Regions from separate parts of the Nonomuraea insulae genome, predicted to be linked through region 1. Evidence: riboswitches for the same ligand, from Rfam matches in the RefSeq annotation. Region 1 holds a riboswitch; the other holds the start of a gene.
The links. A riboswitch is a leader RNA that binds a small molecule or an ion and turns the genes downstream of it on or off. The one in region 1 is predicted to bind glycine.

Region 1 (6,880 bases):
GTCGGCGCGTGGAAGCCGTAGTCGATGAGGCGCTTGGCCACGTCGTCCACGGTGACGCCGGTCTCCTTGGTGATCTGGCGCAGGTCGACGATGCACTCGTGCGCGACCAGGCCGCCGCGCCCGGTGTACAGGACCGGGTAGTGCGGGGCCAGCCGCCTGGCCAGGTAGTTCGCCGACAGGATGGCCTGCTCGGTGGCCGCGGTGAGGCCCTCGGCGCCCATCATCCTGACGTACGCCCACGAGATCGGCAGGATGCCCGCCGACCCGTACGGGGCCGCCGAGACCGGGCCGACCGGTGTGCCGTTGTGCAGCGGGTGGCCGGGCAGGTAGGCGGCGAGGTGGGCGCGTACCGCGACGGGGCCGACGCCGGGGCCGCCGCCGCCATGCGGGATGCAGAAGGTCTTGTGCAGGTTGAGGTGGGAGACGTCGGCCCCGAACTCGCCGGGCTTGGCCAGGCCGACCAGGGCGTTGAGGTTGGCGCCGTCCACGTACACCTGGCCGCCGGCGTCGTGGACCTTGGCGCAGACCTCGGTGATGGACTCCTCGAACACGCCGTGCGTGGACGGGTACGTCACCATGATCGCGGCCAGCGCGTCACGGTGCTTGTCGATCTTGGCGTCGAGGTCGGCCAGGTCCACGTTGCCGTCGGTGTCGCAGGCCACGACCACGACCCGCATGCCGGCCATGACGGCGCTGGCGGCGTTCGTCCCGTGGGCGGAGGACGGGATGAGGCAGACGTCCCGCTCGCCGTCACCGTTGGCGTGGTGGTAGGCGCGGATGGCGAGCAGCCCCGCGAACTCGCCCTGCGAGCCGGCGTTCGGCTGGATGGAGACCGCGTCGTAGCCGGTCACCTCGGCCAGCCAGCCCTCCAGCGTGCTGATCAGCTCGCCGTAGCCCGCGGCCTGCCCGGCGGGCGCGTAGGGGTGGATGGCGGCGAACTCGGGCCAGGTGATGGGCTCCATCTCGGTGGTCGCGTTCAGCTTCATGGTGCAGGAGCCGAGCGGGATCATCGAGCGGTCGAGCGCGATGTCCTTGTCCTGCAGCCTGCGCAGGTAGCGGAGCATCGCGGTCTCGGAGCGGTGCTCGTGGAAGACCGGGTGGGTCAGGTACGGGCTCTCGCGCAGCAGCGAGGCGGGCAGCGCGTCGGGGGCGTTCTCGGGGTCCACCTCAGTGCCGGGGACCCCGAAGGCCGCCCACACCGCGGCCACCTCGGCCACCCCGGTCTTCTCGTCGCAGGAGACGGAGACGTGGTCGGCGTCCACCTGCCAGAGGTTGACCTCCCGCTCGGCGGCGGCGGCCACCACGGCGGCGGCCCGGCCGGGGACGCGGGCGAGCACGGTGTCGAAGAACTCGCCGTGCACGACCTCCACGCCCGCGCCGCGCAGCCCTTCCGCCAGGGCGGTGGCGTGGCGGTGCACGCGGCGGGCGATGCCGGCCAGGCCCTCGGGGCCGTGGTAGACGGCGTACATGGCGGCTATGACGGCGAGCAGCACCTGGGCGGTGCAGATGTTGCTGGTGGCCTTCTCGCGGCGGATGTGCTGCTCGCGGGTCTGCAGGGCCAGGCGGTAGGCGGGGTCGCCGTCGGCGTCCACCGACACGCCCACGAGACGCCCGGGAAGCTGGCGCTGCAGCCCCTCACGTACGGACATGTACGCGGCGTGCGGCCCGCCGAACCCGAACGGCACCCCGAAGCGCTGCGAGGACCCGACCGCGATGTCCGCGCCCAGCTCGCCGGGGGCGGCGACCAGCGTCAGGGCCAGCAGGTCGGCGGCGGCCACGACCAGCGCGCCCGCCTCGTGCGCGGCCGCGGCCACGGCACGGAAGTCGCGCAGCCTCCCCGACGTGCCCGGGTACTGCACGAGCACGCCGAAACACGCGGGCAGCTCACCTTCCAGCGAGTGCTCCACGAGCGTGATGCCGAGGGGCTCGGCCCTGGTGGCGAGCACGGCCTTGGTCTGGGGCAGGGCGTCGGCGTCCACCACGAACACCTCGCTCTTGGACTTGCCCGCCCGGCGCGCCAGCGTCATCGCCTCGGCCGCGGCCGTGGCCTCGTCCAGCAGCGACGCGCCGGAGACGGGCAGGCCGGTGAGGTCGGAGACGACCGTCTGGAAGTTCAGCAGCGCCTCAAGGCGGCCCTGCGAGATCTCCGGCTGGTACGGGGTGTAGGCGGTGTACCAGCCCGGGTTCTCCAGCAGGTTGCGCCTGATGACCGCGGGCGTCACCGTGTCGTAGTAGCCCAGCCCGATCATGGACGTGAGCACCCGGTTTCGCCCGGCCAGGGCGCGCAGCTCGGCGATGGCCTCGGCCTCGCCGATCGCGGCGGGCAGCTTGAGCCGGTCCTTGGCCCTGATGCCCTCGGGCACGGCCACCGCCACCAGATCCGCCACGGACTCGAAACCGACGGCCTCGAGCATGCGCTGCTGCTCGGACTCCGAGGGGCCGATATGCCTGGACGAGAACGGCGGAGCGGACAGATCGGTCATGGGTGTGCCTCCCGAGGCTATGGAGACCGGCGCCAGGGCGCGGGCGAGTGCCGGATCTCCCCCTCTGTCAGCACGACGCCCGGTGAACCGATCGTCGCGACCTGAGAGCTTCACCCCGTTCAGGGCTTGCACCGTCGGTGAGGCACACCTGGCGGGCGCGCCTGCTTTCCAGAGTTGCCTCACCCGAGCGGTACAGGATGCCTGAGAGATTCCGGGGAGGGTTGCTCCTTCGGCGCTCCGGGCCCTATGACCCGGAGACTCTCCCGCACGGGGTCGTCAGCCTTGCTGTCCTAGATTACTACGGTACGCCGTGATTGCCGCTCAGCGCACCACCCCCACCCCACAGCCACCTCCCGCCCCGGCCCGACTCCACACCCACACCACGACCACCCTGAGTCCCGCCCGGCGCTTGCCCCAGCGATCACCCGGCACCCCACGGCACACCACCCCGGCGATCACCCGGCACCCCCACGGCAGCCCACGCACACCGCCCCAAGCCCACCCACCGGACCGCCAGGGCCCCAGCCCCACCCACCGGACCGCCAGGGCCCAGCCTCGCCTACACGCTGCCCAGGCCCCGCCCGCCCGCTCACCGCGCACCAACCCGCCCCGCACTGCCCTGAGACCGCCTGTGAGACGCCTGGCACCATATGCGCCGGCCCGTGCGGCTTCAGCGGCCTGTGCGGCTTCAGCGGCCATCTGCGCCCGCCTGCGGCGTCGGCACCATCAGCGCCCGCCCGCTCGCCTGCCAGGGTGCCTGATCCGGCCCGCGCTGCCCTGAGACCGCCTGTGCGGCGCCTGGCGCCATCTGTGCCCGCCTGAGCGGCGTCGGCACGATCTATGCACCACCCCGGCCAGGTCAGCCTGTCCGGCCCGGCATGGTCGTTATACAGGTCGCCGTCGCGACCTCTGTGCCATCAGCCGTCCGCCCCGTTCCGCGTCAGCGAGGCCGCCATGCCGTCCGACCCGGTCCATGTCGGTGAGGCCGTCATGCGGGCCCGTCGTTCCGGCCCCACGCCTGTCGCTCCGGCCCGCCGGTCTTGGTCGTTTCATCGCGGGCCGCCCGCCACGGGACGCCTACCGGCCTTCGGCGGCTGCACAGCCGCCGGTCTCCACAAGCCCCTCAGCCCTCCTCAGAAGGCCCTGCCGCGCTCCCCTGGAAGAATTCCCCCGGCCCTTCTTCCCGGAAGGACCTCGGCCGACGTGCGGCGAGGTGGGGAAGAAGCACAGGTCAATGAGTCAGCTGGTCCGGCGGGCGCGACGCCGGCGGGCCAGTTCGTCAGCGGGATGGTCGGCCGGGACGGTGTCCTCGACCGCCGCGCGTTCCCCCGGCAGCTCCGCGAGGGAGCCCTCGACCTCTCGCCAGACCCGCCCGAGCGCGATGCCGAACACGCCCTGGCCGCCCTGGAGCAGATCGATCACCTCATCGGCCGAGGTGCACTCGTAGACACTCACCCCGTCGCTCATGAGCGTGATCTGCGCGAGGTCGGCGACCCCGCGGTCACGCAGGTGTTGCACGGCAGTACGGATCTGCTGCAGTGACACCCCGGTGTCGAGGAGTCGCTTGACGACCTTGAGCACCAGGATGTCGCGGAAGCTGTAGAGCCGCTGGGATCCCGAGCCTTGCGCGGCTCTTATAGTCGGCTCCACCAGGCTCGTGCGCGCCCAGTAGTCGAGCTGCCTGTAGGTGATGCCGGCCGCGGAGCAGGCCGTCGGCCCGCGGTATCCGATGTCGCCCGGCAGCGTCGTAGGCTGCTCGTCGAAGAGCAGGCCCTGCTCCCCGGCACGCTGCCGAGCGCTCTCGCGCCGCACCGGATCTTCCTGGTCGGCCGTCTTTCCCTCGCCGCTGCTGACCGCCACGCGGACCTCCGGCTTTCTCTCATCCCACGGCCTGATCTGGGGGTTCGTAAAAGGCGACCGCGGGTTTCTCTTGCACCGTAGGACCGTGACCATGCTCAGTCAACGATCCGGCTCGGCGCGTCGTGAAGCGTAAATGCACTGAAATACCTACCCCGCCCTACCGAAGTCTTCGGGAGTGATCGTGTCAAGGAACTCCCTGAACTTCTCCACCTCGTCCTCCTGGTCGTCCGGGATGATCACCCCGGCCTCCTGGACGACCTCCTCGCTGGCGAAGATGCGAGCCCCCGTACGCAGGGCGAGCGCGATCGAGTCGGACGGGCGCGCGCTCACCTCCACCCCGTTGGAGAAGACCAGATCGGCGAAGAAGATGCCGTCACGCAGAGCAACGATGTTGACCGCGCGCAGGCCTACGCCCAGGGCGCTCAGCACGTCTCGGAAGAGATCGTGGGTGAGCGGCCTCGGCGGCGGCTCCTCCGCCTGAGCCAGGGCGATGGCCGTGGCCTCGGTCATGCCAATCCATATAGGAAGGAACCGCTCCCCGTGTGCCTCCTTGAGCAAGACGATCGGCTGATTTGTGGGCATTTCAACTCGTACGCCCACGACCTCCATCTGCAACACGGGCTGCTCCGTAATCCTGACCGGTCACCCGGCACAGCTCTCGATCATCGCTTTTGCTGACTGGCTTCTGCATTTCAACGTAACACCCGGTGGGCCTGGAATGCGCCTCCGCCTCCCAGCTCGCTACGGTCTCAACGCCCCAGTACGGATCGGACTCCCATCCGCACAAGGGATGCGTGCAGGTCGAGCAGCAACGTGGAAAGCTCCCTGGCGACCTCGTCGGCCTCGCCGATGGCTCCGGGGGCGCGCCGTTTGAGTATGGGGGCCACGGTCTGCTCGACCAATCCGGCCTCGCGCTCGGCCCCAACCTTGACCGCCCGCAGGTGGCGGGCGTGCAGGCCGAAACGGGCCAAGGCGCCCACGACACGGGCCACCTTGAGCGCCTCCTCGTCGTAACGCCTGGCCACCGGGACGAGCAGTCCGTAGTCCTCCAGCTCGCCGAGCGTCTCCTCGTCGATCGCCGCGGCCTCGATCAGCTCGGCGCGGCTGAGCCTGAGCTCCTGCGCCTGGCGTACCTCACGCGGGCGGCCGAAGCTCTCCGCCATCCTGTCCTTGATCACCCGCAGCGGCAGGTAGTGGTCGCGCTGCTCGGTGAGGATGAAGCGGAGCTGCTCGACGTGCAGGTGCGTGAACTTCCGGTAGCCGGACGGGCTGCGCTCCGGCTCGATCAGCCCTTCGCCCTCCAAGAACCTGATCTTGGAGATCGTGACATCGGGGAACTCTCCCTGCAGGAGCGCGAGCACCTCCCCGATGCTCATATGCGACCGCGCCGCCTGTGAGCTCATCCGCCCGCCTCCGGCGGGCCCATGAGCTCGGCGTTCACGGGTCGTTCGCTCCGCCCGCTCATGCGACCGCCTCCGGCGGCCGCATGAGCTCGAACGAGGCTGTTCACGGGTCGTTCGCTCATACGCCGGAGTTGCCGCGCATCAGGAAGACGAGGCGGAACTTGCCGATCTGCACCTCGTCTCCGGAGTGCAGGGGGACCTCCTCGATCCGTTCCCGGTTGACGTAGGTGCCGTTGAGGCTGCCCACGTCGCGCACGGAGAACTGGCCGCCGCGATGGCGGTAGAACTCGACGTGGCGGCGGGAGACCGTGATGTCGTCGAGGAAGATGTCGCTCTCCGGATGGCGCCCGGTCGTGGTCAGGTCCGTGTCGAGCCGGAAACGACTCCCCTGGTTGGGACCTCTGGTCACCGTGAGCAACGCCGCGCCCGGCGGGAGCTGATCGACGATCGCCCGCTCGGCCACGAGCATGTCGCCGGTCTCAGCCTCGTACGCCTCGATTCCCGCGACCGAGATCGTCGACGTGGTGTCCCCGGAGACCTCGGCCCTGGTCAACGGTGACCCACAGCGGGAACAGAAACGGGCATCCTCGGGGTTGGCGTGCCCGCACTGCGTGCAGTAGACGCTCGGCATCGATCGGCTCGGCCTCCTACCGCGAAGACGCGGCGACGGTGCTCTGGGGCGCGCCTCGCTTCGCTTTTTCAAGTTTGCGAATGCCGCAACTTACGCTGATCAGCGGCAAAGGTCAAGGCGGGGCGCTGCACTTTGGTTTGGACGCAGACAAAGTTACCGTCGCCCCCACCCCGTGGTCCATGCCGCCGCGCGTTTCTACATTACGATCTTGCGGCACTCCATGGGCGCATCATCGGCAAAAGCCTTCCGTCACACGGGGTGACAATCCTCACCCCGCGGCCTGCTCCACGATGCGCGCCCAGCGTTCGAGCAGGGCCTGGGCGCTGTCGACGTCGGCGGCCTCGGCCCACAGATCCGTGACGGGTTCCGCGGCGGCGGGCAGCACCAGCACCCAGCTCCCGTCCTCGCGCGCCACGCGCACGCCGTCGGTGGTGTCGACGCGGTTCCCCTCCGGCTCGGACTCGGCCGCCTCGATGACCGAGCGCATGACGGCGCCCTTGGCC
Region 2 (6,880 bases), on a different contig from region 1:
GCGCAGGCAGCTCGCCCGGCTCGCCGACCGGGGGCTGGCCGCGTACGTGGGCACGGAGCTGGAGTTCGTGGTCTACGACGACAGCTACGAGGACGCCTGGAAGCGCGCTTACCGCGACCTGTCTCCGGCCAACCTGTACAACGTGGACTACTCGCTGCTGGGCACGGCCCGCATCGAGCCGCTGCTGCGGCGGATCAGGCGCTCGATGGAGGGCGCCGGGCTCTACGTCGAGTCCGCCAAGGGCGAGTGCAACCTCGGCCAGCACGAGATCGCCTTCCGCTACGACGAGGCGCTGCGGACCTGCGACCACCACTCCATCTACAAGAACGGCGCCAAGGAGATCGCCGCCCAGGAGGGCCGGTCGATCACGTTCATGGCCAAGCCGAACCAGCGCGAGGGCAATTCCTGCCACATCCACATCTCCCTGCGCAGCCTGGAGGGCGACCCGGTGATGGCGGGCGAGGGCCCGCACGGGCTCTCACCGCTCGGGGCGCGGTTCATCGCCGGGCAGCTCGCCTGCCTGCGGGACCTCACCCTCCTGTACGCGCCCAACATCAACTCCTACAAGCGCTACGTGCCCGGCAGCTTCGCCCCCACGGCGGTCAAGTGGGGCGTCGACAACCGCACCTGCTCACTCAGGCTCGTCGGCCACGGGCTCTCGCTGCGCGTGGAGAACCGGGTGCCGGGCGGCGATGTGAACCCGTACCTGGCGGTGTCCGCGCTGATCGCGGCCGGGCTGCACGGCATCGACGCCGAGCTGCCGCTGGAGGACGCCTTCGAGGGCAACGCCTACGACTCCGGCGCCGAGACCGTGCCGCACACGCTGCGCGACGCGCTGGCGTTGTTCGAGGGGTCGAAGCTGGCGCGGGAGACGTTCGGCGAGGACGTGGTCGAGCACTACGCGAACAACGCGCGGGTGGAGCTGGCCGCCTACGACGCGGCGGTGACGGATTGGGAGCTGTTCCGTGGTTTCGAGCGGATGTGACGCATGAAGATCGTTAACCCGGCGACCGAGGAGGTCGTCGCGGAGGTCGAACTCGCCGACGCGGCCGAGATCGATCGTGCGGTGGAGCGGGCCAGGAAGGCCTACCTGACCTGGCGTGAGGTGGCGCCAGGCGACCGGGCGCGGCTGCTGCGCCGCTTCGCCGACCTGGTGGGCGAGTACGGCGCGGAGCTGGCGGGGCTGGAGCTGGCCAACGCCGGGCACCCGATCGGCAACGCCCGCTGGGAGGCCGGCGCCGTACGCGACGTGCTGCACTTCTACGCCGGCGCCCCCGAGCGCAACCACGGCAAGCAGATCCCGGTGCCCGGCGGCGTGGACCTCACCTTCCAGGAGCCCCTGGGCGTCGTCGGGATCATCGTGCCGTGGAACTTCCCCATGCTGATCATGTCGTGGGGCGTCGCCCCCGCGCTGGCGGCCGGCAACACGGTGATCGTCAAGCCGGCCGAATGGACTCCGCTGACCGCGCTGAGGCTGGCCGAGCTGGCCTTGGCGGCGGGCCTCCCCGAGGGGGTGCTCCAGGTTCTGCCTGGGGCAGGGGAGGTCGCGGGGGCCCGCCTGGTGGAGCATCCCGGCGTGGCCAAGATCGTGTTCACCGGCTCGACCGAGGTGGGCAAGGAGATCGCCGCCAAGGCGGCTCGGCAGGTCAAGCGGGTCACGCTGGAGCTAGGCGGCAAGTCCGCAAATATCATTTTTTCCGACGCAGACCTGGAAAAGGCGGCGAAAACCGCTCCTTACGCCGTCTTCGACAACGCGGGGCAGGACTGCTGCGCCCGCTCCCGCCTGCTCGTCCAGTCCAGTGTGTACGACGACTTCATGGCCCTGCTCGAACCCGCCGTCCAGGGCGTCAAAGTCGGCGACCCCCTCGACGAGAGCACCGAGATGGGCCCCCTGATCAGCGCGGAACACCTCGCCCGGGTGCGCGGCTTCGTCGAAGAAGGCACCCCCCACCTGCGGGGATCGTGCCCCCAGGGTAAGGGCTACTGGTTCCCGCCGACCGTCCTCACCCCTGGCGTCACCGACCGCGCGTTCACCGAGGAGATCTTCGGGCCGGTCCTGTCGGTGGCGCGGTTCGAGGACGAGGCGGAGGCCGTACGGATCGCGAACGACACCCCCTACGGCCTGAGCGGCTCCATCTGGACCCGCGACGTCGGGCGGGCGCTCCGCGTGGCCAGGGCCGTCGAGTCGGGCGCCCTGTCGGTGAACTCCCACTCCTCCGTCCGCTACTGGACCCCGTTCGGCGGCTTCAAACAGTCCGGCCTCGGCAGGGAGCTCGGCCCGGACGCCCTGGCGGCCTTCACCGAGACGAAAAACGTCTTCATTTCATCGGAGTGAAGGGCCGGGGAACGAGGCACTTCGCGAAGCGAATGAGGAGTGCTGAACGACCAATGGGCAGGAAGTGACACACATGCAGCGGTTGCAGGATCGGGTGGCGGTCATCACCGGCGCGGGCAGCGGGATCGGGCTGGCCACGGCCCGCAGGTTCGCCGACGAGGGCGCCAGGGTGGTCTGCGTGGACATCGACGAGGACTCGGGCGCCAAGGCCGCCAAGGAGGTCGGCGGCCTGTTCGTACGGGCCGACGTGACGGTCGAGGACGACGTCGTACGGATGTTCCAGACCGCCCACGACACCTACGGCAGCGTCGACATCGCCTTCAACAACGCCGGCATCTCACCGCCCGATGACGACTCGATCCTGGAGACCGGCATCGACGCCTGGCGCCGCGTCCAGGAGGTGAACCTGACCAGCGTGTACCTGTGCTGCAAGCACGCCATCCCCCACATGCGCCGCCAGGGCAAGGGCTCGATCATCAACACCGCGTCCTTCGTGGCCGTCATGGGCTCGGCGACCTCGCAGATCTCCTACACCGCCTCCAAGGGCGGGGTGCTGGCGATGTCGCGGGAACTGGGCGTGCAGTTCGCCAGGGAGGGCATCCGGGTGAACGCCCTGTGCCCCGGACCCGTCAACACGCCGCTGCTCCAGGAGTTGTTCGCCAAGGACCCGGAGCGGGCGCAGCGGCGGCTGGTGCACATCCCGGTGGGCCGCTTCGCCGAGGCGTCGGAGATCGCGGCGGCGGTGGCGTTCCTGGCCAGCGACGACGCCTCGTTCATCACGGGCAGCGAGTTCCTGGTGGACGGCGGCATCTCCGGCGCCTACGTCACACCGTTCTAGGGGGTCGGCACGATGCGGCGTCCGGTCATCGGCATCACGTGTTACGTCGAGCCCGCCACGTTCACGGTGTGGCGGGACACGACGGCCGCGCTGCTGCCGTACGCGTACGTGGAGCAGGTCGTGCGCGCGGGCGGCCAGCCGGTGCTGCTGCCTCCGGCCGGTGAGCCTGCCTCGGTCGTACGCGGCCTGGACGGGCTCATCGTGGCCGGCGGCGGCGACATCGACCCGGCCCGGTACGGCGCGGAGCCGGAGGAACACACCAGCTACGTCCGGAAATTTCGTGACAGCGCCGAGTTCGAGCTCCTCGCGACCGCCCTCGACGCCGAGGTCCCGTACCTGGGCATCTGCCGCGGCCTCCAGGTCCTCAACGTGGCCCTCGGCGGCAGCCTCCACCAGCACCTGCCCGACGTCGTCGGCCACACGGGCCACTGCCCGGGCCCCGGCGTCTTCGGCGACCTGCCGATCAGCCCGGTGCCCGGGACCCGCGTCGCCAAGGCGCTGGGCGAGGACCCGGTGCCGGTCCCGCACTACCACCACCAGGCCGTGGACCGCCTCGCCCCCGGCCTGACGGTCACCGCCACCACCGCGGACGGCACGATCGAGGCCGTGGAGCTGGACTCGGGCCGCTTCACCATGGCCGTGCAGTGGCACCCGGAGGCCGCCGAGGACCACGCCCTCTTCGACGCCCTGGTGACCGCCTGCTGAGCCGGTCGGGGGCGGTCCTGCGAGGCCGGGCCGCGAGGCTGGGGCCGGGATTGGGGCCGGGATTGGGGCCGGGATTGGGGCCGGGATTGGGGCCGGGATTGGGGCCGGGATTGGGGGGCGGGATCACCTCACGGGCTTGAGCATGCCGTCGATCGAGATCATGTCGGCGCCGTACCTGTCCTCCAGGCGCCGCTTCAGCTCCTCGTCGGCCACCCAGACCCCGATCTCCACCCGGTTCGCCATGTTGCCGGCCGAGCTGTAGACGATCTTGCCGGATTTCGTCTCGTCCTCCAGATCCCGCTGGATGGCCAGCAGTTCGGCCTCCGTGTGCTTCGCGTTGCTCAGGCACAACGCGCCACCCCACAGCTCGCGGATCCACTCCTCCCGCCCCGCCAGGTCGCCGGTGAACCGCAGGTTGAGCACGTAGTTCTCGGCGTCGTCGGCCGTCAGCCTCTCGGGATGCGCGGGCAGGGGGGTGAGGCGGTCCACATAGGCGTTCGCGTAGTCCTCGGCCGTCTTGGCCCGCCCGATCGCCGCGTCCATGTCCTGATCCGTGGCCTTGGCGCGGTCGACGGGCCGCCAGCCGCCCTCTGGCTCGGGACACGCGCTCGCGAAGACGTCGCCCTCCTCCTTCTCGGGCGGCTTGACGGGCGCGCCCGGCGGCTCCGTCAGCGTGAGCCGGGCGCCGTCCCAGGTGCCGACCACCCGGTACTCGCCCCACTTCACCCCCCGCAGCGACTCGTGCGCCGCCTTGCTCCAGTCCCAGCCGACGACGTCGGGCCCGCTGCACTGCGGCGGGTTCGATTGCATGATGTTCGAGCAGAGCTGGGGCCCATGCCCGCCCCCTTCGAGCACGGTCAGGCTGGCCGTGTAACGCGGGGACGCGGCCGGCTCCGAGCCGCAGGAGACCACCATCGCGAGCAACCCCAGAACCACCGGTAACGGACGCATACCTCATTGGACGTCATCGCCTCCGCAGCGGTTCACGGCCCACCAGAACGCGACAACACCCCCGTACCGGCACTAGGCTGACGAACATCACCGGTGAAACCGTGCGGGAGAGCACCCTGACAAGCCGGTCAGGGTCCCTGAAGGAGCAAGCCCTCCCCGCGAACCTCTCAAGGCAAAGGACCGCACGGACTAGGTGACCTCTGGAAAGCAGGCCTGCGGGGCCTCGCCGAAGGTGAAAGTCCGGCAAAAGACGGGCGAAGCTCTCAGGCATCGATGACAGAGGGGGAGGATGCTGGCATCCAATCCTGCCCTGAGGTGCGCCATATGTCCCGACCTACACCGCTACGAGACGTTCACGAGAGCCTCGGCGCCACGCTCACCGACTTCGCCGGGTGGCTCATGCCGCTCCGGTACGGCAGCGAGTCCGCGGAGCACAGAGCCGTACGCGAGGCGGCCGGACTGTTCGACCTCTCGCACATGGGCGAGATCTTCCTGACCGGTCCGCAGGCCGGCGAGGCGCTCGACTACGCGCTGGTGGGACACCTGTCGGCGCTGACACCCGGGCGGGCGAGGTACACCATGATCGTGAACGAGCGCGGTGGGGTGCTCGACGATCTCATCGTGTACCGGCTCGGGGACCAAGAGTTCATGGTGGTGGCAAACGCCTCGAACTACGAAAAAGTCGGAAATGAGCTGAAAGATCGTGCGAAGGCGTACGACGTGGTGGTCGAGGATCGCTCCGACCAGTACGCGCTGATCGCCGTCCAGGGACCTCGCGCCCAGGAGATCCTCGCCACGCTCACCGACGCCGACCTCGCCGGGCTCAAGTACTACGCGGGCCTGCCCGGCCTGGTGGACGGCCGGCAGGCGCTCATCGCCCGTACCGGCTACACCGGCGAGGACGGGTTCGAGCTGTTCGTCGCCAACCAGGACGCGGTGCCGCTCTGGCACGCCCTCATGGCGGCCGGCGAGCCGCACGGCCTCAGGCCCGCGGGCCTGTCCAGCCGCGACACGCTCAGGCTTGAGGCCGGAATGCCCCTGTACGGCAACGAACTCGGGGTACGGCTCACCCCGTTCGACGCGGGACTGGGCAGGGTGGTGAAATTCGACAAGCCCGGTGACTTCGTCGGCAGGGCGGCGCTCGAGGCGGTCAAGGACGACCAGCCCCGGCGCCGGCTCGTCGGCCTGGTCGCGCGGGGCCGCCGGGTGCCGCGCCACGGTTACCCGGTCACCAAGGACGGCGTCGTCGTCGGCGAGGTCACCAGCGGTGCGCCTTCCCAGACCCTGGGAAAGCCCATCGCGATGGCCTACGTGGACACCGGCGCCGAATCAGGCCTGGCTGTGGACATCCGGGGCAGCCATGAACCTATGGACCTGGTCGAGCTGCCCTTTTACAGGAGGAACAAGTGAGCAACATCCCTGACGACCTGAGCTACACCAAGGAGCACGAGTGGGTGCGCGGTGTGGAGGACAGCATCACCGTGACCATCGGCATCACCGCGTATGCCGCCGAGGCCCTTGGTGACGTCGTCTTCGTGCAGCTTCCCGAGGTCGGTACGAGCGTCGAGCAGGGCGACTCCGTCGGCGAGGTGGAGTCCACCAAGTCCGTGAACGAGATCTACTCGCCGGTCGGCGGTGAGATCACCGAGGTGAACCAGGCCATCGCGGACGACCCCAGCCTGGCCAACAGCGACCCTTACGGCGAGGGCTGGATGTTCAAGGTGCGCGTGGAGGGCGACCCCGAGGACCTGCTTACTCCTGAGGAGTACACCGCCCTCACCTCGGGCGACTCCTGACCCACTCCGCCGGGGCCCGCGACCAGGGCCCCGGCCTTTCATGAAGGGCGCACATCAATGGCGATCAGCGTCTTCGACCTCTTCAAGATCGGCATCGGCCCGTCGAGCTCCCACACGGGCGGCCCGATGGCCGCGGCTCACAAGTTCGCCCGCGGCCTGGACCAGGACGGCCTGCTCGACCAGGTGACCCGCGTGGAGACCATCCTGTACGGCTCCCTCGGCCTGACCGGCAAGGGCCACGGCAGCGACAAAGCC

Region 2: linked by a shared signal. The riboswitch ahead of gcvT (glycine cleavage system aminomethyltransferase GcvT) and the one ahead of gcvP (aminomethyl-transferring glycine dehydrogenase) in region 1 are both predicted to bind glycine.

Annotation. Positions count from the first base shown of each region.
Region 1 covers NZ_JBHSPA010000016.1:264,809-271,688, forward strand. Annotated here, with positions in the region: gene gcvP (aminomethyl-transferring glycine dehydrogenase) at 1-2,483, opposite strand, end outside; glycine riboswitch at 2,662-2,759, opposite strand; gene ACFPZ3_RS13135 (MerR family transcriptional regulator) at 3,723-4,343, opposite strand; gene ACFPZ3_RS13140 (bifunctional nuclease family protein) at 4,491-4,961, opposite strand; gene ftsR (transcriptional regulator FtsR) at 5,093-5,746, opposite strand; gene ACFPZ3_RS13150 (FHA domain-containing protein) at 5,865-6,377, opposite strand; gene ACFPZ3_RS13155 (sugar phosphate nucleotidyltransferase) at 6,646-6,880, opposite strand, start outside.
Region 2 covers NZ_JBHSPA010000071.1:64,083-70,962, reverse strand. Annotated here, with positions in the region: gene ACFPZ3_RS49505 (glutamine synthetase family protein) at 1-985, shown strand, start outside; gene ACFPZ3_RS49500 (aldehyde dehydrogenase family protein) at 989-2,335, shown strand; gene ACFPZ3_RS49495 (3-oxoacyl-ACP reductase) at 2,409-3,173, shown strand; gene ACFPZ3_RS49490 (gamma-glutamyl-gamma-aminobutyrate hydrolase family protein) at 3,186-3,878, shown strand; gene ACFPZ3_RS49485 (hypothetical protein) at 4,002-4,829, opposite strand; glycine riboswitch at 4,924-5,022, shown strand; gene gcvT (glycine cleavage system aminomethyltransferase GcvT) at 5,154-6,239, shown strand; gene gcvH (glycine cleavage system protein GcvH) at 6,236-6,625, shown strand; gene ACFPZ3_RS49470 (L-serine ammonia-lyase) at 6,683-6,880, shown strand, end outside.